Regions from separate parts of the Rhizobium sp. 9140 genome, predicted to be linked through region 2. Evidence: riboswitches for the same ligand, from Rfam matches in the RefSeq annotation. Region 2 holds a riboswitch; each other region holds the start of a gene.

Region 1 (10,707 bases), 1.3 Mb from region 2:
GCCGGAGAGGACGAGGCCGAAGAGACGCTGGTAGGCCGTGGCGCCGGCAAGGGCTGCCGAAAGGCGTCCGCCCGCCAGTTCGGACTGGAGCCAGTCGGTCGCCGTGATCAGTTCGCCGATGGCTTTGTTGAGACGCGCGGCGGTTTCGCCCCAGGCGCCCTTGTCTCCTTCGACTGCGGTCACGGTCTTCGCCATCGCCGAGAGCTCGTCGATCAGTCCGCGCACATGGGCGCCATCGCCGAGCGGCAGCTTGCGGGTCACGAGGTCGATCGCCTGGATGCCGTTCGTGCCTTCATAGATCGGTGCGATGCGCGCATCCCGCAGCAGGCGGGCGGCGCCCGTTTCCTCCACGAAGCCCATGCCGCCTTGGACCTGAATGCCGAGCGAGGCAACCTCGACGCCGACATCCGTCGGGAAGGATTTTGCGATCGGAGTCAGAAGCGCTGCACGATCCTGCCAATGACGCTTCTCGTCGCCTTCAGCCTCGTGGGCGCGATCGACCGCCTCCGCGCAGAGATAGGTGATGGCCCGCGACCCTTGCGTCAGCGCCTTCATGGTCAGAAGCGTGCGGGCGATATCGGGATGATCGATGATCGGGCTGGCCGTGGCGGCACCCAAATCCGCACCGGGGGCCTTGCCCTGACGGCGCTCCCGCGCATAGGCAAGCGCGCCCTGCGTGGCGGCTTCCGCCATGGCGACGCCCTGGGCGCCGACCGCGAGGCGGGCGTTGTTCATCATGGTGAACATGCAGGCAAGCCCGCGATTTTCCTCCCCGATCAGATAACCGACAGCGCCTGCCTCCTCGCCGAAGCGGCCGTCGCCATAGATCATGGTGCAGGTCGGCGAGGCATGAATGCCCAGTTTCTCCTCGATCGAGTGACAGAAGAGATCGTTGCGCGCGCCAAGCGTCTCGTCCTCATTGACGATGAACTTGGGCACGAGGAACAGGGAGATGCCGCGCGTTCCCTCGGGCGCATCGGCCAGGCGGGCGAGAACGAGATGGACGATATTGTCCGTGAAGTCGTGTTCGCCCCAGGTGATGTAGATCTTCTGGCCGAAAATCCGGTAGGTGCCGTCGTCGCGGCGTTCCGCACGGGTGCGCAGCGTCCCCAGATCCGAGCCGGCATGCGGTTCGGTCAGGTTCATCGTGCCGGTCCATTCGCCGGAGACCATCTTCTGCAGGAAGCGGGCCTTGAGCGCGTCGGAACCATGTGCGGCAAGCGCTTCGGCGGCACCGGCCGTCAGCATCGGCGCCAGAGCAAAGGCCATCGAGCCGCCGTTCCAGATTTCCATGGCGGCGATCTGCAGGCGGTGTGGCAGGCCCTGCCCGCCCGCTTCCATTGGCGCGGCGAGCCCATTCCAGCCGGCAGCAGCCCAGGCACGATAGATCTCCGGCCAGCCGGTCGGCGAGCGGACCTCGCCATTGGCGAGCTTCGAGCCCTCCTTGTCCCCCCGCGCGGCGGCCGGCGCGATCGTCGCGTCGCAGAAACGGCCCGCCTCGGAGATCACAGCCTCCACGATATCCGCATCGACGGACACGTCGCCTTCGAGACCTGCGATATGATTGAGCGTGAACAGAATGTCGTCCACAGGGGATGTGTACATAAGGTTCTCCTGCCTTTGCCGGCGCCCACCCGTCTTCTCCTGCGCCGCGGGTCAAATTATTGATTTTTACGTAAACGTCAACTGGGAGATGCGCGATTGATCCCTCATGTTCCCGATCTCCCGGCCGGCTCGCAAGGCTTCGCTTGCCTTGCAACGAAACTGTCATAGAACGTCGATACAGCACGACTCCGACTGCCGGACATTCTGTCATGAACCTCGTTTCGCCCGAAATTCCCGGCCTCGTCTGGGCCTATCGCTTCCGCCCGGGACAGGGCCGCGGCGAACGCATTTCCGCGGATGCGCCATTGGAGACGTTGACCGAGAGCGAAGGCTGGCTCTGGCTGCATCTCGCGCTGAGCGACGCGCGCACGCCGGCGCTGATCCAGAAGATCTGCGACTTGCCGCCGGACGCGCTGGCCACCCTATCGAGCCATGATACGCAAGCCGCCATCACGACCGACGAAGCCATGGTGCACGGCACGCTGGTTGATTTCGAGCGCACCTTCGACCAGATGACGAAGACCATCGGCTGGCTGCATTTCGTCGTGACCGACAAGGTCATCGTGACGACGCGGCTTCATCCGCTGCGCAGCATCGACCGGGTGAAGGCGGCGATCGAGAAGAATCCGCGCTGCCTGCGGCCGATCGACCTTTTCGAGATGATGGTCATCGAGTTTCAGCGAACTCTGATCGGTCTGGTGCTGGAACTGACGGAGGAGCTCAACGTCATCGAGGACGAGGTTTATGGCGAGGCGGGCCACAACGACCAGCCGCGGCTGGCGCCGCTGCGCCGTACCGCCGTCCGTCTACACCGGCATCTGCGCACCTTGCTCGCGCTTCTCAGACGCGCTGCCGCATCGGACGAGGACGAGGTTCCCACAGGCTTCATCGACGTCGCCGAACGCCTGACCGACCGGCTGGAGACGGTGGACCGCGACGTCTTCGCGTTGCAGGAACGAGCCCGGCTGCTGCACGAGGAAATCGACAGCAAGCTCTCCTCCGAGACCAACCGCCATCTCTATATCCTCTCGCTGATGACGGCCTTCCTGCTGCCGCCAACGTTGGTTACCGGCTTCTTCGGCATGAACACCAGCGACCTGCCGCTGGCCGGCGGAATCCACGGCACCCTCATCGCCGGGGTCTTCATCGTGATGTCCATGGCCTTCGCCTGGACGATCCTAAAACGAATCGGGATTCTTTGACGCAGAGGCCGTAACGCAAAGAAGGCATCGGGAAACCGATGCCTTCTTTGTATTCAAGCCTGCAAAACCGACCGATCAATACGGCGAATTGCACTGGCGGCGGGGGCCGTTGTTGGGCTGGTAGGTGTTGTCGTAGGCGCGGTAGGAGCGGTAGCGGTTCTGGCACCAGGCGACATGGCTGCCACCGACGCGAGCCGGGCGGTCGTTGTTGATCGCGCCGCCGATGATGGCACCGGTCGCGAACGCTGCGAGCGGGAACCAAACGCCATTATGTTCGCGATAGCCGCGGCGGCGTTCGCGATAGCCGCGATGGCCATTGTAATAATAAGCATTGCCACGGCGATGCATGCCGCGACGGCGCCAATCGTCGCGGTCGCGATCGCGATACTGAACAGGCTCGGCTGCGTTTGCCGTCTGGACGGGCTTCTGGACCGGGATCGGAACCATGGCCTGGACGGGCACGAACGATGTGACGAAAAGCGCTGCGGAAAGACCTGCGGCCGAAAGGAGCTTGGCGTTGAAGAGACCCATTGTTTCCTCCGTGGATTTTTATTGAATGGCCGCGAGGGGCACGGCATTCACTGGTCTGACAACGGGCAGAATCGTCATTGGTTCCCTCTGTGACGAACACATGACGCGTGCCGGCGGCCAAAATTAACGTTGCGTTAACCCTGTGAGCGCAGCATTGTGCGCATGCGACACATCGCCCGAACCATTGCCGGCGCGCTTACTCCCTCCCCTTTCGGGCGAGGTTCGGTCGTGGCGCTAGGCCTTCTACTGGCGCTGGGCGCCGTGTTCTCACCGCAGTCCGGCCTTGCCGTCGATCTGGAGCCCTGGAAGACGCCGGAGCCGGCGCTGGTCATCGATGCCTATGAGTTGAATATCGTCGACTGGCAGGAGATGCTGAAGGACAAGCGGATCGCGGGTTTCGTCTCGAAAGCCTCCGACGGTCTGCCGGAGAGCTTCTCCTGCACCGGCGACCACAAGGGTGATACGTTCGCGCACTGCAAGACGATGTGGCGGAAATATGCGGTCAGCCGCGAGCTTTACCAGACCCGGCGCATGGTGGCGCGGGCAAGCGGGCTGTTGTGGGGTGCCTATCACCTGGCGCGGCCCGGCAACCCGATCGAGCAGGCCAACCACTTCCTCGACTATGCCGAACCCGCAGCCGACGAATTGATGGTGCTCGACATCGAGGGTATCGACCCCGACAATTTCATGTCGCTCGAAGATGGCGAGATCTTCGCGCAACACATTAAGACGCGCACGGGTCGGTATCCGATGCTCTACACCAACCACTCCACCGCTCGCCACATCGCCGACAACCGCGCGCTTTACCCGATCCTCTCGCGCCTGCCGCTCTGGTACGCCCGCTACAAGCCGGGCATTCGCAACGTCTTCCCGATGGGCAACTGGGACAGCTACGCGCTCTGGCAGTTTTCCTCCGGCGCCAACTGCAACAAGCGCCGCTGTCCCTACCGCATCAGTGGAACCCTGCCCGATATCGACGTCAACGTGGCGCCGATGGATGCCGCGCGGCTGAAGGTGGAATGGGCCAAGGGCGAACTGCTGCCGGAAAAGCCGCTGCCGCCGGAGCCCGCACCAACCCTCGGCCCGCCGGTCATTATGCTCGTCTCAGCCGATGGCACCCGCCCGGCCTGCATCGGAACGCAAGCGACCGGCGTGGACGCGATGACGACCTCCTCCATTAGCGTTCGGGGCGCGCGGATCGCCTTGCGCTAGACTGCTGTCAAGCTGCGGCACGTTATCTGGAGGCGCGGTTTCCCCACAACCGGGAAGGCATCAGGGCGTCTCGCCGCTCACGCCTCGATTTGCACATCCGTGAGCGGACGCGAGCAGCAGGCGAGGATGTAGCCTTCCTCGATGTCCTCGTCGAGGATGCCGCCATTGTGGCTCATGTCGACCTCGCCGGAGATCTTCATGACGCGGCAGGTGCCGCAGAGACCGCTTTCGCAGGCGGCGCCGATGCGCACGCCGGCGGCGCGGGCGGTCTGGAGCACGGTCTGGCCGGGGATGCATTTCGCTTCCTTGCCGGCCATGGTGAAGATGACGGTGGGGGCGACGATCGGCTGGTCGCTATCGGCCTCGCCGGCAGCGTCGCCCGCACCGGCGCGAACGGCGAGTTCATCGACATTCGGCGCTGCGGCGGGCTGGAAGCTTTCCTCGTGGTAGCGGGCCATGTCGAACCCGGATGCCTGCAGCAGTTCGCGCACGCCGCGCATGAACGGTTCAGGACCGCAGCAGAACACCGTGCGGCTCATGAAGTCGGGCGCGAGCAGCGCCACCTTGGTAGCGTCGATGCGACCGCGCAGGCCGTGCCAGCCATGGCGGGGTTCGTGACCCTCAACGACGAAGCCAAGCGACAGGTTGGGCATGCCGGCAGCCAGTGTTTCCAGTTCGGCGCGGAACAGCAGATCGTCCGGACGGCGGGCGCAGGAGACGAAGGCGACATCGGTCTGCGGCGCGCAATCGGAAAACCAGCGCGTCATCGACATCATCGGCGTGATGCCGGAACCCGCTGAGACGAAAAGGTACTTCTCGCCGGGATAGCGCACGAAGGAGAAGTCACCGAGCGGGCCGAACGCCTTCAGCGTCATGCCCGGGCGCAGGTTCTCGAACATCCAGCGTGTGCCGATCGAGGTCGCCTGCGCCTTCACCGTGACGGCGATGGAGAAGGGGCGCGAAGGCGTCGAGGACAGCGTATAGGTCCGCATGACCGGATCGTCGGCCGTCACCGGGATTTCGAGCGTGACGAACTGGCCCGGCAGGTAGCGGAACCAGCCGTCGCGATCCGACTTGAACACGAAGGTCATGACGTCGGGCGCCTCGAGCGTCACCGCGATGCATTCGAGCAGGTGCTGGCGATCGTTCCAGGGCTGGAGTTCGTCGAAGTGACGGAACGGCGATACGACTGTCATGCGACCTTGGCTCATGTCAGGCCACGCGCACGAGCGGCGCGCGGACGCCGGTCAGGCGCTCCTGCATGAATTTCGTGTACCATTCGACGAACTGCATGACGCCGCCTTCGTGCTCGGGGGAATAGGGACCAGGCTCATAGGCCGGCGAGCGGATGCCGAAGGCGTTTTCCTCTACGATCTGGCGGTCTTGATCGTTGGTCTCGGTCCAGACATGCGTCAGTTCCTCGAGATTGTAATCGACACCCTCGACGGCATCCTTGTGGACCAGCCATTTGGTGGTGACCTGCGTCAGTTCGGGGCCGAGCGGCAGCACGCGGAACGTGATGGCGTGGTCGGCGAGCACATGGTTCCAGGTGCTCGGGTAATGGAACATCAGCAGCGTGCCGATATGGCTCTGGGGCACGGCGTCGGACAGGCGGCGCTTGACGGCGCGGGCGCCGGACATGGTGTAGCTCTCGGCATCCTGAATGAGCGGCATGCGCGCGACGCGGAACTGGCCCGTCGGATCGATGCGGAATTCGCTCGGCAGGCCGGCGGCTTCGCAGCGACTCCAGTGCTCGAAAATGACCGGATCATCCTTGGCACCCTGAACGCCGGTGGCCGAAGGGGCTTCGGGATAGGTGCGGCAAAGCTCCGGGTGGTTGCTGGCGCAGTGATAGCACTCGCGGTTGTTTTCCCAGACGAGCTTCCAGTTGCCCTTCTCCACGATGGTGCTCTCATAGGCGACCTTCGTGTCCTTGAGATTGTGCGGCGCGAGGTAGGACGTGACCATGTCGCGCACGGGCGCAAAATCCAGCGGCTCGGCCGCTAGGCTGACGAAGATATAGCCGGCAATCGTCTCGCAGGCGACGGGCTTCAGGCCGTGTGCGGATTTGTCGAAGTCCTCGCCCATCTGACGGGCGAACATCAGCTTGCCGTCCAGTTCGTAGGTCCAGTTGTGATAGGGACAGACGAGCCGCGCCGAGGCACCCTTGGCCTGCGTGCAGACGCGCGAACCGCGGTGGCGGCAGGCATTGTGCAGGGCATGGATGGCGCCCTGGCGGTCGCGGGTGACGACGACGGGATAGTCGCCGATCTGGACCGTGAAGTAATTTCCGGCCTTGGGGATCTCGCAGTCATGGCCGATGAACAGCCAGTCCTTGTACCAGATCTCCTCCATGTCGAGCTTGTAGAGATCTGGATCCGTGTAGAATGCCTGCTCGAGGCTGTGGGTCTCGCGCCGGTTCCGGAGCGTGCGGAGTACTTCGCTGCGAAAATCCATGTTCCCGTTCCTTATTTAAACCCGGCAACCCGCCGCACCACGACATTCACATCAAAGTCCGTCACATCGTCGCCAAGACAGGTGTCCGGGCTCAGGGGCTGGGCCAGGCCGATCCGTGACAAGGATCGCCGGCTTCATGCTCCACCACCGTTGCGGGCGCAGCGCCCGGTTCCGACCGGCTTCCCAATAATGTGTCCGGATCCCTTTGAAACCAGCGCCTTGAGCCTCTCACTCTAACGCCGCGCCGGCCGATTTCAGAGGCCAAGAAGCGACACGCGATTTGAGAAAGACGACACGCGCATTTGCGGGCCATTTTTGCGACTTCGTGCGTCGATCCTTCAAGATAAACAAGACGATGCGAGACATTTCGGCAGATGTCGCTTTCCCGGTCAGGCCGATGCGTCGTTGCCGGGTGCGCATTTGCGACATCGAGGCGTGCGCCCCTGCTGCCTGCCCCAAGGCGAATGGCCGGATGACGCAAGCCTCGCGCCATGGCCGGCCCGTAAGACCATGCAAAAGGAAGATCATCCATGCTGGACCAGACCATGGCCAACCTGCGCTACTTCGATGATGCCAAGGCTCCCCAGGAACCACGCGGGGGCGTGTACACGGATTACCTGCGCACCGGCCGGATCAACCGCGCGACATCCGAGGCGCGCGCCGCAAAGCGCTACCTGACGCACAAGGAAGTGGCCGAACGGACGGGCCGCAAGCTTGAGGCCGCCGGCACGCTCGCCTACGACCGTATCAGCGGCTTCCACGCGTCTATCCGCTTTCCCAAGATGATCTTCCACCGCACGCTCGATGGCAGCCCGCATCTCGGCTACTGTCATGTGACGGCGGCGCGCACCAAATTCGCGGACTATGACGATGTCCGCTGGTCGTTCTACATGGCCAACTTCTTCTGCGAAATCGGCAAGGACGAACATTTCTTCGACGATGTCCGCCGCGGATATTCGCGCATGTATTTCGCCGTCGCGATGGACCTCGACCGCGAGCAGGGCAAGCTCGTGATCAACCGGACCGTTCGCGACGGCGGCCTCCTCTTCCGCACGCAGGACCCGAAGACGGCCTTGAAGAACGTGCTGATGCTGGGCGCCCGCAACGACGCCCTGCGCACGATCATCCGCGCGCTCTGAGACGCTTTGCAGCCGTTATCGTTTTGCACTAAGACTGCCGCCTCAATGGGCGGAAGCGCGAGACGCATGGCAGAGATCATCGAGACGACCCTCGACCGGGTGCGGGCGCTGGAGCGCGCCGTGGATGTGCTCACGCGGGGCCGGCCGATCGCGCTGCCGACGGAGACCGTTTACGGGCTTGCGGCCGATGCGACGCGGGCCGATGCGATTGCCTCGATCTATGAGGTCAAGGGCCGGCCGCGTTTCAACCCCCTGATTTCGCATGTGTCCGATATGGAGATGGCCGCGCGCCACGGCCTGTTCGATCCCGTATCGCGCCGTCTGGCGGAAGCCTTCTGGCCGGGGCCGCTGACGCTGGTGGTGACGCGTGCGCCCGGAGCCACCGTGCATGCGCTGGCCACGGCCGGGCTCGACACGCTCGGCCTGCGGATGCCGGCCGGCTTCGCGCGCGAGGTCATCGCCGCCTTTGGCAAACCGCTGGCGGCACCCAGCGCCAACACCTCGGGGCGCATCAGCCCGACGATGGCCGCGCATGTGGCCGACGATCTCGGTTCCGCCATCGACCTCATTCTTGACGCCGGACCGGCGGGCATCGGGCTCGAATCGACCATCGTCAAGGTGGAGAACGGGCGGCTTCGCCTGCTGCGTCCCGGCGGGCTGGACGCGGCCGACATCGAGACTGTGGCCGGTCAGCGGCTTTTGCGGCAGGATTCAGCGGGTGCCACTTTGGAGGCGCCGGGCATGCTCGCCTCGCATTATGCGCCGGGTGCCGCCGTGCGTCTGGATGCGACGGATGTGCGGCCGGGGGAGGCCCTGATCCGCTTCGGGGGGACGGCCCTTTCCGGCGAGGCGGCGGCGGTGATCGTGCTCGATCTCAGCCCGTCCGGCAATCTGCGGGAAGCCGCCGCCAATCTCTTTTCCTATATGAAGCAGGCGGACGCCACGGGCGCCCGGACGATCGCCTTTTCCGCCATTCCGAGCCAAGGCCTCGGCGAGGCCATCCGCGACCGGCTGGAGCGCGCGGCGGCACCCCGCTGACACTGCCATCCTGAGAGCATCGACATGACCAACACCGTCCCCTCGCCCGATCTTGTCCAGCGCTTCGTCGATCTCGTCGGCGGCCATGCGGAGGTGGGGTCTGCCGTCCAGGATCGCTATCTGGTGGAGACCCGCGGGCTCTATCGCGGCACGACGCCGGCGGTCTTGAAGCCCGGCAGCGTGGCGGAGGTCTCCGCGACCCTTAAGCTTGCCAGCGAAACCGGCGTCGCCATCGTGCCGCAGGCGGGCAATACCGGCCATGTCGCCGGGCAGATCCCCCGCACGGGTGCTGCCGACATTCTCCTGTCGCTGGAGCGGATGAACCGCATTCGCGACGTCGATCCGGTCGGCAATGTCATCGTGGCGGATGCCGGCTGCATTCTCGCCGATATCCAGATGGCAGCCGACCGGGTGGACCGGCTGTTTCCGCTGTCGCTCGGCTCGGAAGGCTCCTGCCGGATCGGCGGCAACCTCTCCACCAATGCGGGGGGAACGGCCGTGCTCGCCTATGGCAACATGCGCCAGCTGTGCCTCGGCCTCGAAGTGGTGCTGCCGACCGGCGAGATCTGGGACGGGCTGCGCCGCCTCAAGAAGGACAATACCGGCTATGATCTGCGCGATCTCTTCATCGGCGCGGAGGGAACGCTCGGCGTCATCACCGGTGCCGTGCTGCGGCTGTTTCCCAAGCCGCTCGGCCACGAGGTGGCGCTTGCAGGCCTTCGCACAGTCGAGGATGCGCTGGCGCTGTTCGAACGGGCGTCCACGCTCTGCGGGCAGACGCTGACCGGGTTCGAGCTGATGCCGCGCATCGGCATCGATTTCTCGGTGCGCAACATTCCCGGCGTCACGGACCCGATGGCGACGGTGCATCCCTGGTACGTGCTGATCGATATTTCCAGCGCCGACAGCGCGGAAAGTGCGGGGCGCACGATGGAGGCGCTGCTCTCCGGCGCTATCGAGAACGGGCTCGTGGACGATGCCATCGTCGCCTCCAGCGAGGCGCAGCGAAAGGCGCTCTGGCACATGCGCGAGAGCCTGTCGCTGGCGCAGCGGCCGGAAGGCGGGTCGATCAAGCATGATGTTTCGGTGCCGATCGCCAGCATTCCCGCCTTCATGGCAGAGGCCGATGCGGCCGTGATGGCGGCGATCCCCGGCGCGCGGATCTGCTCCTTCGGCCATATGGGCGACGGCAACATCCACTACAATATTTCCCAGCCCGTCGGTGCCGACAAGCAGGCATTCCTCGAACGCTGGCGGGAGATGAACGCGATCGTGCACGGCATTGTGCTGGCCCATGGCGGCTCGATCTCCGCCGAGCATGGCATCGGCCAGTTGAAGCGCGACGAGCTGGCGGAGGTGCGCCACGGCATCGAGATCGACCTGATGCAGCGGATCAAGCATGCCTTCGACCCGGCCGGAATCATGAACCCGGACAAAGTGTTGCAGATCAAGCGATAGAGCCCGCGGCGGCCGTCGTCCTCAGCCACCCATACGCAATTGCGAGATGGCGAGCAGCGATTCGC
Region 2 (10,707 bases):
GAAAAGATGATGCTGTCACGCGATCTGGAAGGGGCGCTGCCCCTTGCCGGTTTTTTTTCGTCTCCCGCCTTTACCGAAGCGCTCGATCGGTATGCGCAAACCCATGGAGGCAGCGACCAGCGGGCGGTGGCCTCCATGTGGTCGCTCTACTACTTCGCCGGTCTGACGATCCCCTTTATCGTCGCGCGACGGGCCGATTACGTCCTGCCGGTCGATCTCTCCAGCATGACCATCGCGCTCGCCGAAGACGGCCTGCCGCGGGCCTTTGGACTGGAAACCGAAGGCGACTGGAGCGAGGCCGATGCAGCGGACGGCGCGGATGGCTATGTCGTGCCTCTGGTTCACCGCCATCTCGCTGCCGTGATCGCGGCCATGAAAGCGGCCGCCGGTCTGGCACCGAAGCTCGCGTGGAACAATGCCGCCGTCTACATCGACTACGCGTTCAACGCCACGGCCCCGACAAGCGGCAGCGACGCCTGGGCTTCCCGCGCGCTGTTCGAGCAGCCGGTCCTTGCGGACGGTACGGCCAACCCCTTTCGCGGCTGTCTGCGGCATGAACCCGTGGGCGACGAGACCGTCTGTCGTCGCAAGGTCTGCTGCCTGCGCTACCTCCTTCCCGGTATTCCGAGCTGCGGCGCGCTCTGCGCGCTGCCCAGCCAGCGTGGCGAAGGCCCGCAAAGAGGACACTGAGACCCGATGCTTCCCTGCCGCCTGTTCGCCGTTCTCCTCTGTCTGATATCGCTGGTCGCCGCTCTCCCGCCCGGCACGGCAAATGCGTCCACCTATCCGCTGACGGTGACCGACTCCATCGGGCGCACCGTGACGATCCCGGAGAAGCCGAAAGCGATCCTGCTGGGAAGCGGCTTCAATCTCGTCGCCCTATCGCTCATCCATCCCGATCCGGTCAGCCTGCTCGCGGGCTGGTCGGGCGACATGAAGGGCGACAACCCGGAAATCTACGCCGCCTTCGAGAAGCGTTTTCCCGCTATTGCCACGTTGCCCACCATTGGCGATGGCACCGGCGATGGTCTGTCGTTCGAGACCATCCTGTCGCTGAAGGCCGATCTCGCCATCATGGCCAACTGGCAGGCCGATACCGAGCTCGGCAAGCGCGCCATCGACTATCTGGAAAGCACGGGCGTCCCCGTCATCGTGGTGGATTTCAACAGCGATGCGCTGAAGAACACGCCCTCTGCCATGCGGCTGCTCGGCACCGTGCTCGACCGCGAGGCGCAGGCGGATGATTTCGCGACCTTCTACGAGACGCATCTTCACCGTATTCGCGACCGCGTGGCGCAAGCGACCGCCCCCGGGCCGACGGTGCTGATGGATGCCTTCCCCAATCCGGACAAGTGCTGCTACGCCTATGGCACCGGCGGTCTCGGCGCCTTCATCGGGCTTACGGGCAGCCGGAATATCGCGGAAGGTAACCTGCCCGCCCAGGGCGGCATCGTCTCGACGGAATATCTGATCGCTGCCGACCCCGAGGTCTACATCGCCACGGGCTCCCCCGGCGGCACCTACAGCGCTTTCTCCATCGGCCCCGGCGTGCCGGATGAGGAAGCGAGACGGACGCTGGAGCAGGTCATCACCTCCCCTATCCTCGCCAACCTCAAGGCCGTGCGCGACAGACGCGTGCATGGCCTGTGGAATTTCTTCAACGCGGTGCCGCTCAACATTCTGGCAGCAGAAGCCTTCGCCCGCTGGCTGCGGCCCAATCTCTTCACCGATCTCGACCCGAAAACGACGCTTGCCGAGATCAACAAGCGCTTCGCCGCGGTGCCGTTCGACGGCGCCTACTGGATCAGCCTTACGGACTGACGCAGCTCTTCCCGAACATGCAAACGCCAGCGCGGAGTGATCCGGCTGGCGTTTTCATTCGTAGCACCTGGCCTGAAGCTCAGGCAGCCTTCGCCTTGTCCATGGCGGTGGCGTTGACGGCCTTCGACAGCTTCGTCAGGTCGGCGTCGGTCTTTTCTTCCTGCTTCAGCGTCTCGTCGAGCAGCTTGACGGCTTCATCGAGACCGAGCAGACCAGCCCAGGTCTTCAGCGTGCCGTAGCGCGCCATTTCGTAGTGCTCGACGGCTTGCGCCGTGGCCAGCAGGCCCGCATCGACGGCCGGCGAGCCCTTGAATTCCTCAAGAACTTCCTCGCCTTCCTCGATAATGCCTTCGATGGCGGCACAGGTCTTACCGGTGGCACGCTTGCCGAAGATGTCGAAGACCTGCTGAAGGCGTTCAATCTGGCCTTCGGTCTCTTCGCGATGCTTTTCGAAAGCGGCCTTCAGGTCCGGGCTCTGTGCGCCGCGGGCCATCTTCGGCAGCGTCTTCGCAATCTTCTTTTCAGCGTAGTAGACATCCTTGAGCATGTCGTGGAACAGGTCCTCGAGTGCTTTTCCTGCCATTGTTCTATCCTTTCACGGGTCCGCGGGACAGGTTTGTCGCCGCGGTGGTTCAAACGGTGTTTCTGCGGCTGAGGAACTTGGTGATCTCACCTTTGTTCCCGGTTTGATTCACCGCATGCGCTTTCAACCCGACCGTGTCGTCCCTATATATAGGTGCATGGGGAGGCAGTTCATGCTTTGGATTTCGCTCGCGATCGCGAGCCTTGTGGTCGTCGCGCTTGCCGTCTGGGACCAGCGGTTTCGCAAGATGGCCGAGCCGGCGCTTTCGGTGCTCGTCGCCGTCGGCCTCATCAGCGCCTTCGTCGTCTGGTGGACCGACGACAATGCCCGCCCGTCCGAACCTCTGTCGCCGGTCACCGCGGATCAGCCTGTCGCCACGATCGCGGAGAGCCAGGTCCGGTTGGAAAACCTTCAGTTTGAAAAGAGCACACCCGCGAGCAGCTATGTGGTAACCGGCACGGTCCATAATGACAGCACCGCCTTCCTCGACTATTTCACCCTCGACGTCACGCTCGACGATTGCCCGGCCGGCGCCTGCCGCACGATCGGTCGCGACGACGCGCTGATCATCTCCCGCATCCCGCCGGGTCATTCCGCGCCGCTCCGGTCCTCCCTCGTCTTCCCGGCACCACGCACCGGCCCGCCCGAGGCTCCGCAGTGGACCACCGCGATCGTCAAGATCCAGTCCTCCCCTGCCGGTCCGTAACCGATGTTCGAAGCCGATCGCAAAGACCTCGACAGTCGGCGCCGAATGACGGAAACTCGGCAAAACAGACGAGCCGCCCCAGGACAATGCCCATGCCCGAGCCTATGACAGTACCCACCACCTCCGACGATCGCGACCTCGTCATCACCCGCCACATCCATGTCACGCCGAACGCGCTGTTCCGCTGCTGGACGGAGCCTGCTCTTCTCCAGCAATGGTTCGTGCCGAAACCGTGGACGATCGCGGCGGCCGAGGTCGATTTGCGCGTCGGCGGCTCAAACCTCATCGTCATGAGAAGCCCGGAAGGTGAGGAAATGCCCAATCGCGGCGTCTACCTCGAGGTTGTGCAGGATCGGAAGATCGTCTTTACCGACGCCTATATCCACGCATGGACGCCCTCCGAAAAGCCCTTCATGACCGGCATCATCACCTTCGAGCCGGAGGATGGTGGTACGCGCTACACGGCCCGCGTCCGCCACTGGACGAAGACCGACCGCGACGCGCATGAGCAGATGGGCTTTCAAGAGGGCTGGAACCAGTGCGCGGACCAGCTCGCGGCCCTTGCCGCGACCCTCTGATCTGAGACGCAGGCGGACCGGTGCGATTGACAGCCCTTCCGCAGGCGTCATAGTGATGCTCATCAATAGGTTCTCCGGGTGCCACACCATCCGGGGAGTAAATGGGAACGTGACGGGTGGACCCAGTGCGGCACCTCAATCACGGCCGACCCCGCGACTGTAGAGCGGTCAGGGTCTTTCATGCCGGGCGACCGGTAGAAGTCACTGCGGAAACGGGAAACCGGATCTGCGGGAAGGCGAGAAAGACCCGACGGTGCCATTGGGCATCAGACGCCGCGAGCCAGGACACCTGCCGATTGATGCCGGGCATGTCGCCCAAATGAGTGGGACACGTCCCACGTTGCCATCACGGAGGTTGTCATGGCTGTTACCAACGCATCCGGCGTTTCGCTTTCTCTCAATGACCGCATGATTGCGGGTCTCCTTTCCCTGTGCATCGGGGCGTTCCTCGTGTTCGGAGCAGGTCTGGCCAATTCGGCCGTGCTGCACGACACCGCGCACGACGTCCGCCATGCGTTCGGCTTCCCCTGCCACTAGGGTAAACAAGCCCGATCTCCCAAGCGACAGGCGAACGCAAGCCTCGTGACCGGGCCTTGCGTTGCTGACGCCTGCATGCCCGACGCGACCGCCTCTGTGTGACCGCATCGGTCGCGCTGCGCATTGTCGTGCGGATCGATCGGATCATCCCACACCTGCACAGGACGACGGCACGCCGGTAAGGCGTTGCTCCGAAAGGTATAACCATGATCGTCAAGACACTTCTGGCCGCCATCTGCGCCGGCCTCATCGCGGGCCTGTTCATGACCGCCGCGCAGGAACTCCGCGTCGTGCCGCTGATCCTCCACGCCGAAACCTACGAGGGAGAACCTGCCCACGGAACACCCGCGGCACACGAGCATTCCGCACGCGAATCCGGCGCGCTGCTCCAGTCCCTCGCATCCGCGCTTCAGCCGGTAACGCCCGCCTATGCGCATGATGGCGAGGTACACGAGGATGGCGGCATCATGTTCGGTCTGAGCCGCTTCTCCGGGACGCTGATGGCCAATCTGGTGACGGGCGTCGGCTTCGGATTGCTTCTGGGCGGCCTCGGCGTTCTCATCGGCAACCCGCCGACCTTGCGCACCGGCCTCACCTGGGGTGCCCTCGGCTGGCTCTCGGTCCACATGCTTCCGGCTCTCGGCCTTCCGCCCGAACTGCCCGGCTTTCCCGCCGCCGATCTCGGCGATCGCCAGACGTGGTGGCTCGTCACCACGACGCTCTCGGCGCTCGGTCTCGGCCTGATCGCGCTGCGAACGGAAATCGTGGCCAAGGGTGTTGGCCTTGTTCTCCTCGCTCTGCCCCACATCTACGGCGCACCCCAGCCCGGCGATATCGCGAGCCCGGTTCCCGCTGTTCTCGGCGCGGAATTCGCAGTGGCTGCCCTGGCGACGACGCTGGCCTTCTGGCTCGTCCTCGGCATCGTCTCCGGCGCCATCAACGACCGCTTCCTCAAGACGGCATGACAAACATGCTACCCCCTTATCTGGAAGGTCGCATGATCATATGGAGCTTACAGCCACCCACCCGCGAAACCGGCGCGCTTCAGCCCGCGCCGAATGGGAGCCGACTGGCGCAGGAGGTTCCAGAAGAAGCCGGTCCTGTGGTTCTCGATCATCATCAGCAGAATGCCTTGATCAAGGCCGATCCGCCGCGTGTTCATCCAGCCTTCCGCCGTGCGGGCCGGTACGCTCGGATTGAAGCTTCCGATGAAGCCGTCTTCCTCGATCACACCCGGATAGGTCTCAAGGATATGCCGGGTTCCGGAAAGTGCCGCTTTTTCGTCGAACGGCAGGCAGGAAAGGGGCGCCCAAGGGGCCAGCGTCCCGTCATCCGGGCCGAACGGCGCACCACGCGCGGCATAGCCCGAAAAATTCTGCTGGCGACCATCCCGCAGACGACGCGAACGCTCAGGCCCGTCGCAAGCGGTCAGCCCCCAGCAATCCGCGCCGTAACCCACAAAGGACTCCGGGTTTCGCTCCGCGTAGTCACGCTGCAGATCGATGGCGAGGCGGGTGTTCTCGAAGTAATCGCTGTCATGCTCGACCATTGCCGTATCACGGATGCCTCGGAAGTCGATCCAGGCATGGGAGAACAGATGGATGAACAACGGTCCGGCATAGAGGAACGGCTTGCCCAGAGCCTCCCTCCAGTCGCACTGGTTGCCGAAGGCGATGTAGCTGTTGGCCGGGATCGGGTAGGACGGCGAGGACAGCGCCAGCGTGTACAAAATGACCGCCTCGCTATATCCATGCCAGCGATAGGGAAGGAAACCGCTGCGCGGCTTCCAGCCGAGCGCCAGCGTATCCTGCTCGTCCAGCGCCCAAGCCCAGTTGGCACGGGCATAAACCATATCGGCGATGTCCCGGATCTCCTTTTCCGCAGGCGTGTTCTCGGAAAAATATGTACCGACCGTTATGGCGCCGGCGATCAGCAGCGCGCTATCGATCAGCGAGATCTCGCTCCGCCACGCCCGCCGTCCGGTCTTCATATCCAGGAAGTGGTAGTAGAGACCCTTATAGCCGGTGGCCAGCGTGTCGCGGCTCTGCTCGCTGTCGCGCAGAAAGCGCAATGTCGTCAGCGCCCGCTGCGCCGCATCCTCGCGGGACAGCCAGTCGCGCTCGACACCGACGGGGAGCGCCGACAGGCCGAAGCCGGTCGCGGCGATGCTGGCCGGCGAACCTTCCTGCGAACTGTCGGCCACGAGACCCGTTTCCGGATGCGTATACCGCATGAAATACCGAAACGCCCCCAGCTGGAATCTGTCAATCAGCCCGGCGTCGGTCGTATCTTTGAAAAGCATTGCAACTCCTCATGAGCGGGCACGCAGCACGTGCCTCATCTCTTTATCCCTGCGAAATTTCTTTGCTCACCGAGTGTTGAAGCCGAGCAGTCGCTTACCGGTCGCCGCCATCACCCGTTGTGTTAATGTTCGCCTCTACGGTGCGAAGCGGGGATTGGATGACATGATCTTGGCGGGAATTGCATTGCTGATGGGCCTTTCCAGCCACGGCCTCCCATCGGCCCCTTCCACAACCGGCGTAACTCAAATAACGACCATCGCGGCGCTTGGCCGCCGAGACGTGGATGTCGAACTGGTTCTTGCCGTCGATATGTCGGGATCGATGGATCTGGAGGAAGCGCGCATCCAGCGCGCCGGTTACCTCGAGGCCCTACGCCACAAGGCGTTCATCGATGCCGTTCGTGGCGGACTGATCGGCGAGATCGCCATCAGCTATTTCGAGTGGGCCGGCAGCGTCAACGAAAGCTCGCGCGTGGACTGGCATGTGATTGCGAGTGCCGCGGACGCTGCCGCCTTTGCAGACGAGATCGCCGCCCGGCCTGTCACCACCCGCCGTGGCACCTCGATTTCCAACGCGCTGACCTACGCGACGGGGATGATCGACACGAACGCCTTCAACGGCCAGCGCCGCGTCATCGATGTCTCCGGCGACGGTCCCAACAATCTCGGTCCACCGGTTCTGCCCGCCCGGGACATGGCGGTGCGCAGCGGAATCATCGTCAACGGCCTCGCGATCATCATCCGCCCCACCGGTGTCGGCGTCCGGCTCGACCGCTACTACAGCGACTGCGTTATCGGCGGCCCCGGCGCCTTCGTGCTGCCGATCCACAACCCGGAAGACTTCGGCGTCGCCATCCGGCAAAAGCTCGTGATGGAGGTCAGCGGGCGCCAGCCGACGCTTCTTCCCATTCCCGTTGCAAATCCCGCCCCCGTGGATTGCCTGATCGGTGAAAAGCTGCGGCCCGGATTCTTCGACAGGTAAGACGCGTCATCGCACCCGCTTCAAGCCTGCGCCAGGCGCTTCGTCTTCGGCATTCACTGCGTCCGAAATACGCCCGGCTGCGAGACGTCCTGCCACGATTGCTCCTTCGATATAGGTCGGGAAGGACGGAGAGAGTTCGGAACTTGCAAATGCGACACGGTCGACGCCCCGCCGCAAGAGCGCTTCTGCGTCATAAGCCTCGGCATCGACGATGACATCGCTATAGCCACCTCCGCTCCAGCGATCATCCGTCCAGTCGTGCAGAATAACATCGACCGGCTCCGGCGCGTTGTCGCCCAGCAACGCACCCATGCGCTCCCGCACCGTCCGCTCGATGAACGCCGCGCCCCGTGCCTGCCATTCGAGGGCAAGCGGCCCGCCGACGAAGACGACGAAAGCAGCATGCGCGTCACCCTGGCTGACGTCGAAGGCGTAGAGCCCGCTCACATCCTCCCAGGAGACGCCGGACGACACCTCGGGCGACCAGAAGCGCTCGTCGTAGCGCAGCAGGATCTTGATCACGGCCCCGCTCCGCCAGCAGCCGAGCGCCCGGACAAGCGGCTCCGGCAGCGGCGGATGATGGATAATATCGCGCGCACGCACCGGCGGCACGGCGACAAGCACATGTCGCGCGGTCAGCTGCCGTCTGACAGTTTCCACAATGACATGATGCTCATCCCGGTGGATGGCCGAGACAGGCGTGGACAGAAAGACGTGCGGGCGCAGCCGCGCCGCCAGGGCATCGGCCAGCGAGGCGGCGCTGTCCTTCAGGAAATATTGCAGCTCGGACACGTCGGCCGTATTCCGCCGATCGCTATCGACAAGATACCAGAAGGGAATGATATCGGCCGGAAGGCACCAAAGCCCATGCACCATACTGAGAAATTCCCGCTTGGCCTCCTCCGTCGCATCCTGTTCGTCCAGCCAGTCGGCAATGGAAAGACCCGCCAGTGCGGGGTCGGCAGGATCAGCGGCCTCCATCCTTGCAGAGAGGGGATTGTCACGGTGCGATGCGCGTCGCGAAGGTGTCGCCGATACCGTCTTTGCAGCACCTTTCCAACGGCTCTCGACCATCTCCAGCCGGGCCTCCCGCACGAGCGTCATTACCTCCGGCATGTCGTCGCAGATGAATTGCCCGCCGGCATCCCGCCGCGTCCCATCCGGTGTCTCGAACGAGCGGACGCGTCCGCCGACGTCGGCGCGGGCCTCCAACACGATGACCGACAGCCCGCGATCCATCAGCGTCTGCGCGGCCGCCAGCCCCGTAAACCCGGCACCGACCACGATCACATCCGCATCCCGTTCCATGCCGTACCTCTTTTCCGCCTGAGGACCACAGGTCCGGCCCTTCGATCGGACAATATAGAAAGAACGGCGAGAAAGAATATGCGGCGCGTGGGTTTGTCGGACGGGCTTTGCGCGTCCGGAGATCAGGACTTTTTACACAGATGCCGGGGGTGCAAAACCACTGAGAATCCCGGAATAGGGCTTGGCCAAAGGCGCAGCGTAGGAGCCACGCTTGCTGGTCGTCAGCCGCTGGGCGATCAACGCCTCGGCCTGCTTGACGGCGGCGGAAACGCCGTCGACCACCGGCACGTGGTAGATCGACTGCAGTTCATAGGCGAGATCCGCCATGCCGGCGCAGCCGAGCACGATGGCCTCCGCGCCGTCTTCGGCGAGCGCCCGTTCGATCTGGTGTCGGAGCTTGTCGAGCGCACCCGAGCCCTCCTTCTCGAGATCGAGAACCGGTATATCCGCCGCGCGAACCCTGGCCCGCCCGCCAAAACCATAATGCCGCGTCAGGTTCTCGAGCAGCACGCGGGAGCGCTCCAGCGTGGTGACGACGGTGAAGCGTTGCGCGAGAAAGCCGGCGGTGACCAGCGCGCTTTCGCAAAGCCCCAGCACCGGAATGGAGGCGAGCGACCGGGCCGCGTCGAGCCCGGTATCGTCGAAACACGCGATGACGGCCGCCTGCGCGCCCGCCGCCTCGCCAGCCCGGATCGCATCGAGCAGTCCCGGCAGCGCCAGCGCGCCGTCGTAATGCCCCTCGATCGAGGCAGGCCCCATCGCGGCCGTGGCGGCGACGATCTCCGTGCCATCGGCGGCAACGAGGCGAGCTGCCTCCGCTGCCTTTTCGGTCATGGAAACAGTGGTGTTGGGATTGACGACGAGAATGCGCATGCGGGCGATCAGACCAGTTTGGCTTGTCTGCGGCCAAGCATCAGGATGATGCCGAGCGCCAGCAGAATGACGGTGAAGGAGAAGACGGTGGTGACGGTGCCGAGCGCATAGAGCACCGGCGTGGTGACGTTCGTGGTCATGCCGTAGATTTCCAGCGGCAGCGTGTTGTAGGTGCCGGATGTCATCAGCGTGCGGGCGAACTCGTCATAGGAGAGCGTGAAGCCGAAGAGGCCGACGCCGATGAGGCTCGGCGCGATCATCGGAAGCACCACATGGCGGAACGTCTGCCAGGAGCTTGCACCGAGGTCCCGCGCCGCTTCCTCATAGGCCGGCGAAAACCGGTTGAACACGGCAAACATGATGAGCACGCCGAAGGGCAGCGTCCAGGTGAGGTGCGCGCCGAAGGCCGAGGAGTACCAAGCGGGCTTCAGCCCGAACTGCTGGAAGACGACGCCGATGCCGAGCGAAATGATGATGGACGGCACGACGAGGCTGGCGACCGTGAGATAGAACAGCGTGGTCGAGCCGCGAAACTTCCGCCGGAAGGCAAGGCCCGCCAGCAGCGATACCAGCACGTTGACGACCATGACCATGATGCCGAGCGAGAAGGACCGCCGGAACGATGCGCCGAAGTTGCCGACCGCCTGCTGCTCGAAAAGATTGTAGAACCAGCGCAGTGACACGCCGTTCATCGGGAAGGTCAGGCCGCCGTTCGGCCCCTGGAAGGACAGGATGAGGACCGCCGACAGCGGACCGTAGAGGAAGAGCACGAACAGCGCAAAGAATGCGGCGAGGACGTAGAATTCGAAGGTGCGTTTCTCGTGGCTCATCTTACAGCTCCTTGCGAATATCGACGACGCGCAGGATCGCGGCCACCATCAGCAGCACGACGATCAGCAGCACAACGGCATTGGCGGCGGCGGCGGGATATTGCAGCAGCGACATCTGGTTGCGCATCATCAGCGCCACAGACGCGCTCTGCCCGCCGGACATGACCTGCACAGTGGAGAAATCCGC
Region 3 (10,707 bases), 210 kb from region 2:
CGCGCGAGGGATCGCCCCAGCGTGCCGTGACCTCGGTTTGAATCTTTTCGGGAAGTGTTGCGAAGAACGCGTTGTAATCGTTGAAAGACAGCGTCTCGCGAATATGCCGCCCGTCACGCGCCGCGTTCGTCGGGCCTTCCATGAGATAGCGGATCAGCGCATCGCCGTCTGCGGGCAGCTCGGTCGCCGGATACCCCGCCTTCGCCATCGCGCGCAGCACCCCGATGGTGCCGGCGGGCGTGTCCAGCCCGACGCCGTTGCCGAGACGGCCATCGCGATTCGGATAGTTGGCGAGAACGATGGCGACCTTGCGCTCGGCCGGCGGCGTGTGGTTCAGGCGCGCCCAGTTTGCCGCGAGCTTTGCGACGAACGCGACCCTGTCGGCCAGGGGCGCATGCCCGACGATATTCGTCTCGACCGCCTCGTCGTAGATCGCCGCCGCCTTGAACGAGACGGCACGGGAGAGAATGCGTCCATCCACCTCGGGAAGCGCGACGTTCATCGCGAGATCGCGCGCCATCAGGCCCTGCGACGAGCTTTCCCATGCCTGCCGTGTCGACGCGGAGAACAGGACCTGCAACACCGGCGCGCCGCCGGCATCGAGCACGGTCCCCTTGTGATCGCCGCCCGGGGCGGAAACGGCAAAGCTCGTGGCATTGAGAACGACATCCGGCGTGAACCGCGCGAAGATCGCCTCGACCGTGCCGACGGACAGGGCATCCTTCAAGCTGGAGACGAAAACCGGGAGAACCCGCATGCCCTCGGCCGAAAGGGCCTCGACCAGGGCTGCAACAGGTCGTGTCTCGCCGGACTGGACGAGCGCACGGTAGAAGCAGAGCGCCACGATCGGCTGACTTCCGGCGTGCGTTCGCCCCCAGTTCTCCGCGCCGACGATACCCTCGTGCGGCGACCAGATGCCGGCCCGCAACAGCGGCGTTGCCGCCGCCGGCCGCTCGCCGTCATCGACGAGTGCATGGGCATACGCAAGGAACCGCTGCATATTCTCAGGGCCGCCCTCGGTGAAATAGGCGAGCATCGCCGCCCGATCGTCTGCGGACACGGTGGAATAGGCATCGAGCGCCGGATCCGGCTTGTCATAACCGGGGAGCACGGCGATTTTTGCTCTATGGGTCACGGCCGTGGCGTGAAGGGCTTCCAACACATACTGGAAATAGGAAGCGCCGCCGAGTGCCCGTACGATTATCAGCTTTGCATGCCGCGCGGTACGCTCGACATAGGTATCGACCGACATCGGGTGCTTCAGCGAGAGGAGGCTTGCCGCCCGCAGGGTCCGCCCGTCGGGTTCGGCCTTGCAGGCGCTGGCGATGGCGGAAAGCTCCGTATCGGCGGCGGAGAGGAAGAGGATCTCGCCCGGCGACTGACCGAGATCGATGGCCTCGTCCCCGTCCGAGATCGTGCCTTTCTGCGCAAGAAGAAGATGCATCCGCCGCCAATCCCGTCCGTCTTATGCCGCAGACGCGACGATGGCAGCACGCACCGCCGCCTCGTCGAGATCGTGAAGGCCGATGACGACGAGACGCGTGCGGCGGGCTTCACCGGTTGCCCATGCACGGTCGAAATAGGGATCGATCCGCGTTCCCACGGCCTGGATCAGAAGCCGCATCGGCTTGCCGGGAACATCCGCAAAGCCCTTCAGCCGCAGGACATCATGCGCAGAGACGATGTCCTTCAGCCGCGATACGAAGGCTGCGGGATCGGAAATCGGGCCGAGTTCCACAACGAAACTGGCAAACTCGTCGTGGTCGTGCTCCTCGCCGGCCTCATGCTCCATCTCGTGGTGGGACTTGCGGTTGGCGATATCGTCCTCCGTGCCGACGCCGAGGCCGAGCAGAACGGAGGCCGGCACCGCGCCGTTGGCGGCTTCGATCATCATCGGCTTGCGGATCGTGCGCGAAGCGACCTCGCGGCGGACGGCGTCGATGCCGGCTGCATCCAGGAGGTCGGTCTTGTTGAGGACGATGAGGTCGGCGGCGGTCAGCTGGTCTTCGAACAGCTCCTCGATCGGGCTCTCGTGGTCGAGATTGTCGTCCTGCGCGCGCGCGGCATCCACCTTGTCGTGATCGTCGGCAAAGCGCCCGGCGGCGACGGCGGCGCTGTCCACCACGGTGATCACGCCGTCCACCGTCACCTGCGTGCGGATATCCGGCCAGTTGAACGCGGCGATCAGCGGCTGAGGGAGTGCAAGGCCGGAGGTTTCGATGACGATATGGTCGGGGCGTCCGTCCCGCTCCAGAAGGCGGGTCATGGTGGGAATGAAATCATCCGCCACCGTGCAGCAGATGCAGCCATTGGTCAGCTCGATGATATCGTCCTCGCTGCACGCCTCGGCGCCGCAGCCCTTCAGGACGTCGCCGTCAACGCCGAGATCGCCGAACTCGTTGATGATCAGCGCGATCCGCCGGCCTTCCGCATTTTCCAGAATGTTGCGGATCATCGTCGTCTTGCCGGCACCGAGAAAGCCGGTGATGACGGTCGCGGGGATCTTGGCGCCCGGGTTTGTCCGGTCGCCGGTCTTTGAAAATGTCATGGATTAACCCTTCATCTTGAGCGGCAGTCCTGCCGCCACGAAATAGACGTCGCGTGCCTGCGCCGCGACCTGCTGGTGGAGCCGGCCGGCGTGATCGCGGAAGTCCCGCGCCATGCGGTTATCCGGCACGATGCCGAGGCCCACCTCGTTGGAAACGAAAATGACGGAGGCGCGAAGCGCCGAAAGGCTGGCGACGAGCCGCTCCGATTCCGCCGCGACATCGCGCTCTTCCAGCATGAGATTTGTGACCCAGAGCGTCAGGCAATCGACAAGAACGACGCAGCCGACGGCGTCTATGACCGAGAGACGGCCAACGAGATCGAACGGCTCCTCATGCGTCGTCCAGAGATCGCCGCGCGACGTCCTGTGGGTGTCGATCCGCGTGCGCATCTCGTCATCGAAGGCGCGGCCCGTGGCGATGTAATGCCGGACAAGACCCGTTTCCACAGCCAGCCGCTCGGCAAAGTTCGACTTGCCGGAGCGTGCGCCGCCAAGCACGAGTGTGGCACCGTGAAGGGGAGATGTCATGCGCGCGCGGCTATCCCGCTGCTCCCGTTCCATGGAAGCGAAGGCAGCCTGCGGCTCCGGTATACACCGGACGGGCATGGGTAAAAACCGCCGGCCCGGAAAACCCGGTGGGCGAACGTCTCGTGTGCCACGACAACCTCCGTGCTGGCGCTGGAACGCAGCATCATGAGGATGCGGCGCGGTGTGGCTGGCAGGTCTCCTGGCTCACGGCGTCACGCAGGGCGAAAGCCCTGAGAACGGGTTCGCCTCGCCTTCCCGAAACAGGTTGCCCGGCGTTTGACCGTCGGGTCGATGTCGAAGAGGTGGACGATTCGTAGATAAAGAGGCGTCCGACCCCGGTTGCTCGCATCGCTGTTTCAGTGGCTTTTCCGGCCCTGCCCGTCTGGTGACGCCAGCCGCACCACGCGGCATGGTCCGTCGCCCTTCGGACGAGACCGGATGGCGAACCCTGACCGTTCTACAGTCGCGGGGTCGGCTGCGATGAGGATGCCCTGTATGGGTCCATCCCTTCGCATTCCCATTTACTCCCGAACGACACGCGCCGCACGGGAACCATCCATGCCGATAAGATTAGGCGCGTCGCTGGATCAAGTCAATCATCCGCGCTATGTCGGCCCCATCGCCCGACCCGAAGATCCATCGCGTTTCACCCCTGGAGACGCCCGACGAGATCGAGCCTGACATGCCCGACATCCTGAAGTCCCTGACCCTTGCCCGCGTGAAGCGCCTGGCCCGGAAATCCGTCACCTTTTCGGAATGGCGCATCTTCGCCCGGCGCAGCGAGGTCGGGCTGCTCGTCGCCGGCATCGTCGTCGGCCTGACCTCAGGGCTCGCCGTCATCGCCATGAGCTTCATCTCGTTGCAGCTGCACAAGCTGATCTTCGGTATTTCAGAATATGAGCGCGTCAGTTCCGCCGACCTCAAGGGCCAGATCGCCATTCTTATGGCGCCGATCGTCGGCGGACTGCTGCTGGGCCTAATCATGATGGGCCTTGCGCTCTGGCGTAAGAAGGCGATGGTGGACCCGATCGAGGCGAATGCGCTGCACGGGGGGCGGATGTCCCTGACCGACAGCATCGTCGTCGCGGTGCAGAACCTCGTCTCCAATGGTTTCGGCGCGTCGGTCGGTCTGGAGGCCGGCTACACGCAGCTCGCCTCCGGTCTTGCATCGAAGATCGGTGTGAATCTGAAATTACGGCGCAACGATCTGCGCACGCTGCTCGGCTGCGGCGCGGCGGGTGCTATCGCGGCGGCCTTCAACGCGCCGCTGACGGGCGCCTTTTACGCCTTCGAGCTGATCATCGGCTCCTACACCATCGCCTCGCTGACCCCGGTCGTCGTCTCCGCGCTGGTCGCCAACCTCGTGACGCGCCTGCTCTGGGGCGAAGAATTCACCATCGACATCGGCGCATTCGGCGATGTCGTCCCCGGAGACTACGTGCCGGCCATCCTCCTCGGCGCGCTTTGCGCCGGCGTCGCCATTCTCATCATGAAGGGCGTGTCGCTGACGGAAGAGGTCGCCCGCAAGAGCGACATCCCCGCGCCGCTGCGCCCCGCTATCGGCGGTGTCGTCGTCGGGCTGCTCGCCACCATCTCGCCGCAGGTGCTCTCCGGCGGTCACGGCGCCCTGCATCTGAACCTCGCGCACGCCACGCCCTTCGCCATGCTGATCGGCCTGTTCCTGATGAAGTCGGTCGCAACCGCGGTCTCGATCGGCTCGGGCTTTCGCGGCGGGCTGTTCTTCGCCTCGCTGTTCATGGGCGCATTGCTCGGCAAGGTCTTTGCCGGCGTCGTACCTTACGTCTTTGGCGACACCACGCTGACGCCGGTCATCTATGCCGTGGTCGGCATGAGTTCGCTTGCGGTCGCCATTATCGGAGGGCCGCTGACGATGACGTTTCTCGCGCTGGAGATCACCGGCGACTTCCCGATCACCACGCTGGTGCTGGCGGCCGTCATCACCTCGTCGCTGGTCGTGCGCACCACCTTCGGCTACTCGTTCGCCACGTGGCGCTTCCATCTGCGCGGCGAAAGCATTCGCAGCGCCCACGATGTCGGCTGGATCCGCAACCTGACCGTGGGGCGGCTGATGCGGCCCGATGTCCGCACTATCAACGCGAAGGCGACACTGGACGAGCTGAAAGCCGAATTCCCGCTCGGCTCGGCCCAGCGCGCCATCGTCGTGGATGACACCAACCGCTATGGCGGCGTCATCCTTATTCCCGAGGTTTATGCAAGCCCGGTGGAAAAGGATGCCGCCGGCAAGGGCATTGAAGACTACATCAAGCTCCCGAACGACTTCCTCCAGCCGAACATGAACGCCCGGCAGGCGGCGACCCTGTTCGACAAGACGGAGAGCGACGCGCTCGCCGTCTGCAACAATCTCATCGAGCGCCGCGTCGTCGGGGTGCTGACCGAGAGCTACACCCTGCGCCGCTACAGCGAGGAACTCGACCGGAGACGTCGCGAGGCATCCGGCGAATTCTAGAGCGATTTCAGCGATACAGGCGACGACGCTCTAGCGACCCGTGAGCCCGTCGAGCCAGCGCGGATCGAGCACGGCCTCCAGCTCCCCGGCAACCGCATCGAGCGCCGCATCGACGGAAGCGCGGTAATCGAAGGCCTCCGCCGCGATACCGAAGCTGCGCAGCAGTGCCGCGCGGTAGGCATCGCTGGTGAACAGACCGTGGAGATAGGTCCCCATGACGCGACCGTCGGGCGATAGCGCACCGTCGGGACGGTCCCCGATCATAACGGGCGGTCGGGCGCAGTCGGGTCCGGTGGTCTTCCCAAGGTGGATCTCGTAGCCCTCAAGCGCGACATCGTGTTCCGTGGAACGGGCGCCGCTGTTGCGCACCACCTTTTCGCACGCCATTTCTGTTTCCACGTCGAGCAGGCCGAGGCCGTCGATTTCGGCGGTTCCGCCCTCGATGCCGAGCGGATCGGAGATGCGGCGTCCGAGCATCTGGTAGCCGCCGCAGAGGCCGATCACGCGTCCGCCCCGTCGAAGATGCAGGGCCAGATCCTTGTCCCAGCCGGCCGCTTTCAGGGCCGCGAGATCCGAGATCGTGGCTTTCGAGCCGGGGAGAATGACGAGCGCCGCATCCTCCGGCAGGCGGTCGCCGGACTGGATGAAGCGGAGGTCCACGGACGGTTCGGCGGCGAGCGGATCGAGATCGTCGAAATTGGCGATGCGCGGCAGCACGGGTACGGCAATCGTCAGCGCCCGCGCCGTTCCCCGCGACAGGCGTTCGAGAACGACGGAATCCTCGGCCGGAAGCTGGCGCGCGGCCTTCAGCCAGGGGACGACGCCGAAACAGGGCCAGCCGGTGAAGCCCTGGATCGCGGTGAGCCCGTCGTCGAACAGGGTCACATCGCCCCGGAACTTGTTGATGAGGTATCCCGTGACCATGGCCCGGTCCTCGGGCGTGAGCACCGCATGCGTTCCCACAAGCGAGGCGATGACGCCGCCGCGGTCGATGTCGCCAACCAGCACCACGGGCACGCCCGCGCGCGTCGCAAATCCCATATTGGCGATGTCGCCGGCCCGCAGGTTGATCTCGGCCGGCGAGCCCGCACCCTCGACCACCACGAGGTCGCGGCCAGCGCGGGTCGTCTCGAAGCTCTCCAGCACCGCGCCGAGCAGCTTCGGCTTCATCGCCTGATAGTCGCGCCCGCGCGCCTGCCCGACGACCTTGCCCTGCACCACGACCTGGCTGCCGGTCTCCGACTGCGGCTTGAGGAGCACGGGGTTCATGTGGATCGAGGACGGAATGCGGGCGGCGAGCGATTGCAGCCATTGCGCCCGGCCGATCTCGCCGCCATCGGCCGACACCGCCGCGTTGTTGGACATGTTTTGCGGCTTGAAGGGTGCGACGCGGACGCCGCGATTGGACGCGAGCCGGCAGAGGCCGGCGACGAGCACAGTCTTGCCGACATCCGAACCCGTCCCCTGAAGCATGATCGATTTTGCCATGCGGCCTGATATCACCGGGACGCGGCGGGCGCCATGGACGGCCCGGACGATCACGCGCAAAAACCGCAGCAGCCGAAGCTCTGCGGTTTTCCACCCTCGACACCAAAGAAACGCACGGCACGGGGCGGGCAAGCGGGAGGCATCGAACGGATGCCAAGAGGCTGGCAGAATGCCGGGACGCAATACCTGATCCGGCAGAGCAGCTGTGACCAGCCACGGACCATCCTTACGCCGTGAGAGTTACCAGAGAGTTACCTGCCGGGCTCGGCCTCCGTTTTTGTCACAATCACGTCATCTCGAATGAAGGGGCTCTGATCGATGCAACTGCCGGGATGACGCGCCTTGGATAAGAGCGCCCACAAAACCGAACATTCGAAAGAGATAAAATTCAATGGCTTGCATGACGGTTCCAATTCGACCGGCCAAGAAGAGCGGTTGATTTCTGTCCCAGAGCTTCTAGGCTGTCCGGACGAAAAATATTGGCACTATATGATCGCGGGACATCGTGCGTTCGCACTGGAGGCGTCGGTCTGATGAAGAACATTCGCGACGTCTGCGAAAAGATGACAAAGTCCGCCGTCGGCCCGACGCTTGCAACCGCGCTCGGCCTTCTCGCCGGCAGCGTCCTCCTGATGTCGGGCACGCCCGCACGCGCCGCAGGCTGCGGCAGGCTCTCGATTGCCGAGATGACCTGGGGATCGGCCGCCATCACCGCCCATATCGACAGGTTCATTCTGGAGAAGGGCTACGGCTGCACCGTCCAGCTCGTACCCGGCGACACAATGCCGACCTTCGCCTCGATGAATACCGAAGGACGACCCGACATGGCGCCGGAGATCTGGGTGGCCTCGCTGCAGGCACCGCTGACCGATGCGCTGCGGGATGGCCGACTGGTGGAAGTCGCACGCGTCCTGACAGATGGCGGTGTCGAAGGCTGGTGGATCCCCCGCTACATCAGCGATGCGCATCCCGACATCAAGACGGTGCAGGATGCGCTGAAGCACCCTGAACTCTTCCCCTCGCCGCAGGATGCCACGAAGGGCGCGATTCACAACTGTCCCTCGGACTGGAACTGCCAGATCCCGACATCCAACCTTTACCGGGCCTTGAAGGGCGACGACGCCGGGTTCCAGCTGATCAATTCCGGATCGGCGGCCGATCTCGACGGCTCGATCGCCCGGGCCTTCGAGGAAAAGAAGGGCTGGCTCGGCTATTACTGGGCGCCCACCGCAATCCTCGGCAAATACGAGATGGTCAAACTCTCCTTCGGCGTCACCCACGACCGGGCCGAGTGGAACAACTGCACGGCGGTGCCCGACTGCAGCGCGCCCGTCGTCAACGGCTATCCCACCACCGATGTCTACACGATCGTCACGCGCGCCTTCCCCGAAAAGGCCGGTCCCGCCGCCCTCGCCTATGTCTCGAAACGGCAATGGGATAATCAGACGGTCAACAGCGTGCTGGCGCATATGGACCAGACCAACGGCAGCCGCGAGGATGCAGCACGCTACTTCCTGAAGACGTTCGAGCCTGTCTGGACCGCCTGGCTGCCTGCCGATATCGCTGCGAAGGTCAAGGCCGCCCTCTGACCGTTTCCTTCACGGCGCAGCACTCCAGTCCGGCTTCAGCCTTATATGGCATCACGGCGCGAGAACGCAGACACCGGCTTGAGGGACCCCATGAACACGCACACGACGATCAGCCCCATGCAGCAGCCGACGCCGACGGACCGCGATGCGGTTGCCGACGTCATCGAGCGCTTCCAGCCGGCGGACACGGCCTTTCTGTCGCTGATGATGGACAATCCGCAACAGGACGACGCGCTGATCGACGGGCTGCACCGCTTCCTCGACCGCTCGGCCGGCGCACGCTTCCTGCACACGCTGAAGCTGGAGCAGCGCGGTTTCTGGCTCGGAAGTGTCGCCCCTGCCCGGCTGCAGATTCGCTTGACGGAAGCGGCACGCTCGTCGCAGCATGCAGCCTATCAGGCTTTCCGCGCCGGGCTCACGAAGTCGGGCGGACTGGAGCGGGCGTTTCCGAAGGCCTAGGCTTTAGGGTGCGGGCTTGGGAAGAACGGCGCCATGCCACATCGGCGTCGTCACGGCGATGATCGGCCCCATCGGGTAGGTCTCGTCGATGCGGCCGAGGTCGGGCGCGTAGAGACTGGAAATGTGCCCGTCGAGAAACAACGCATTCGGACAACCGAGCGCGTCGCGATAGAGCGTCGCGAAATCGTGAAAGCGCACCGGCGATAATGCGACGGCAAAATGCACGACGCCCTTCTCATCGACGCCGACACCGTTGCGGATCTGCAGGCTGTCGCTCTGCGGCTTGAACGCAGGGTGGAGCGCGCCGTCGATGACGAGCATAGGCCCGGATTGTGTTGCGACATCGGGCGTGGCCACCACCGAACGCCGGTAGGCCTCCGTTTCCCTGACGATCGCTTTGCCGTTCGAGAGGGCGAAGATACCATTCGGAAGCAGATAGAAATTGCCCCAGCCACCGCCGGTCGCGATCGGCTTGCGCTCTTCGCCGTCGATGACCAGCAGTCCGACGGGTGAGAGGTCCTTCTCGTACATGCCGCCATTCATGGCGAAGTCGAGCCGTGTCTGATCGCGAAGAAGATCGGTCTTCAAAGCGGTGAAGCCGCCATAGGGTCGGCCGGCCTCGTCTGTATGGAAGATCGTGAGCGACGCGGTCACGGGATCGACATCGCATACGGCATAGTCGGCCCCGAGGTGCCGAACGATCCGGCAGGCGGCACGGGCGTCGGGAGAAAGAATGACCATCAGGACCAGCGCCAGAAGAAGTTTTGCGAACATCGGCGTCATCATAGGCGAGCTGCGCCCTGTTGCCAGACACGAAAACGCCGGCAGACCCACGGTCGCCGGCGCTTGGGGAAATCAGATCGGATCAGTTGGCGGCGCGTTCGACGCTGCGGCCCGCATCCTGCGTGGCGTTGACGGTGTTTGCCGTGTCCCGACCCATGCCGCGGATCGTGTTACCGCAAGCGGAAAGCGAAACGAGAGAGACGAGTACGATGCCGACGGTAGCGATGGTCTTTGCGGTCATGGCTTGGGTCCTTGAATAACGCCAGTGGAAGAAAGACATGTGTCTTCGACCACCTAACGCCGGGCCTTCAAAAAGGTTCACGTGATCGTGACAAAAATCGGAACGCCTTTGTCGAAAAATTTGCACCATGGAATGCTTCGCAGCGGAACTTCCGCTTGCCGATAAAGTTCTTACGGCCGTGGACCAGATCACAGCCTCGATAGCCGCTTCGGTCGGCAAAAAACGCGACGCCGGCCAAGTTGGCGATACGCCTGCTCCCGAACTCGTCTATCTTTCCCGGCTTGAAGAGGGCATCACCCGCAAGCAGGGCAAGAATGGCTTCCTCTATTACGGACCGGACGGCCAGCGCATATCCGATCCGGGCGAAGTCGAGCGCATCGCGGCGCTCGCCATTCCCCCCGCCTATACCGAGGTTCTGATTTCGCCCGATCCGCAGACGCATCTGCAAGCGATCGGCAAGGATGCGCGCGGCCGCAAGCAATATCGCTACCATCCCGACTGGCATGCCGAGCGCGGCAAGGCAAAGTTCGCGCTGCTGCCGTCCTTCGCATCACGTCTGCCGCGAATCCGCGAGCGCGTCGAT

What was found. A riboswitch is a leader RNA that binds a small molecule or an ion and turns the genes downstream of it on or off. The one in region 2 is predicted to bind cobalamin.
Region 1: it holds a riboswitch for cobalamin, as region 2 does, so the genes downstream of both, GA0004734_RS07290 (aromatic ring-hydroxylating oxygenase subunit alpha) here and GA0004734_RS13645 (CbtB domain-containing protein) in region 2, are expected to answer to the same signal.
Region 3: it holds a riboswitch for cobalamin, as region 2 does, so the genes downstream of both, cobU (bifunctional adenosylcobinamide kinase/adenosylcobinamide-phosphate guanylyltransferase) here and GA0004734_RS13645 (CbtB domain-containing protein) in region 2, are expected to answer to the same signal.

The regions. Positions count from the first base shown of each region.
Region 1 covers NZ_FJUR01000001.1:1,568,148-1,578,854, reverse strand. Annotated here, with positions in the region: gene GA0004734_RS07315 (acyl-CoA dehydrogenase) at 1-1,605, opposite strand, end outside; gene GA0004734_RS07310 (transporter) at 1,815-2,807, shown strand; gene GA0004734_RS07305 (BA14K family protein) at 2,883-3,338, opposite strand; gene GA0004734_RS07300 (glycoside hydrolase family 25 protein) at 3,501-4,550, shown strand; gene GA0004734_RS07295 (hybrid-cluster NAD(P)-dependent oxidoreductase) at 4,628-5,746, opposite strand; gene GA0004734_RS07290 (aromatic ring-hydroxylating oxygenase subunit alpha) at 5,763-7,007, opposite strand; cobalamin riboswitch at 7,066-7,244, opposite strand; gene GA0004734_RS07285 (DUF6656 family protein) at 7,553-8,146, shown strand; gene GA0004734_RS07280 (L-threonylcarbamoyladenylate synthase) at 8,213-9,184, shown strand; gene GA0004734_RS07275 (FAD-binding oxidoreductase) at 9,209-10,642, shown strand; gene GA0004734_RS07270 (DUF1217 domain-containing protein) at 10,664-10,707, opposite strand, start outside.
Region 2 covers NZ_FJUR01000001.1:2,907,816-2,918,522, forward strand. Annotated here, with positions in the region: gene fhuF (siderophore-iron reductase FhuF) at 1-690, shown strand, start outside; gene GA0004734_RS13625 (ABC transporter substrate-binding protein) at 697-1,821, shown strand; gene GA0004734_RS13630 (YciE/YciF ferroxidase family protein) at 1,901-2,404, opposite strand; gene GA0004734_RS13635 (hypothetical protein) at 2,577-3,110, shown strand; gene GA0004734_RS13640 (SRPBCC family protein) at 3,203-3,688, shown strand; cobalamin riboswitch at 3,739-4,000, shown strand; gene GA0004734_RS13645 (CbtB domain-containing protein) at 4,049-4,225, shown strand; gene GA0004734_RS13650 (CbtA family protein) at 4,432-5,190, shown strand; gene GA0004734_RS13655 (glucoamylase family protein) at 5,238-6,527, opposite strand; gene GA0004734_RS13660 (DUF1194 domain-containing protein) at 6,694-7,509, shown strand; gene GA0004734_RS13665 (flavin monoamine oxidase family protein) at 7,516-8,817, opposite strand; gene GA0004734_RS13670 (aspartate/glutamate racemase family protein) at 8,950-9,690, opposite strand; gene GA0004734_RS13675 (ABC transporter permease) at 9,699-10,520, opposite strand; gene GA0004734_RS13680 (ABC transporter permease) at 10,522-10,707, opposite strand, start outside.
Region 3 covers NZ_FJUR01000001.1:2,697,784-2,708,490, forward strand. Annotated here, with positions in the region: gene cobN (cobaltochelatase subunit CobN) at 1-1,444, opposite strand, end outside; gene cobW (cobalamin biosynthesis protein CobW) at 1,466-2,548, opposite strand; gene cobU (bifunctional adenosylcobinamide kinase/adenosylcobinamide-phosphate guanylyltransferase) at 2,552-3,076, opposite strand; cobalamin riboswitch at 3,248-3,648, opposite strand; gene GA0004734_RS12730 (chloride channel protein) at 3,759-5,564, shown strand; gene GA0004734_RS12735 (cobyric acid synthase) at 5,595-7,052, opposite strand; gene GA0004734_RS12740 (hypothetical protein) at 7,395-7,586, shown strand; gene GA0004734_RS12745 (glycine betaine ABC transporter substrate-binding protein) at 7,685-8,641, shown strand; gene GA0004734_RS12750 (hypothetical protein) at 8,732-9,100, shown strand; gene GA0004734_RS12755 (phosphodiester glycosidase family protein) at 9,104-9,841, opposite strand; gene GA0004734_RS12760 (entericidin domain-containing protein) at 9,966-10,124, opposite strand; gene GA0004734_RS12765 (DNA topoisomerase IB) at 10,252-10,707, shown strand, end outside.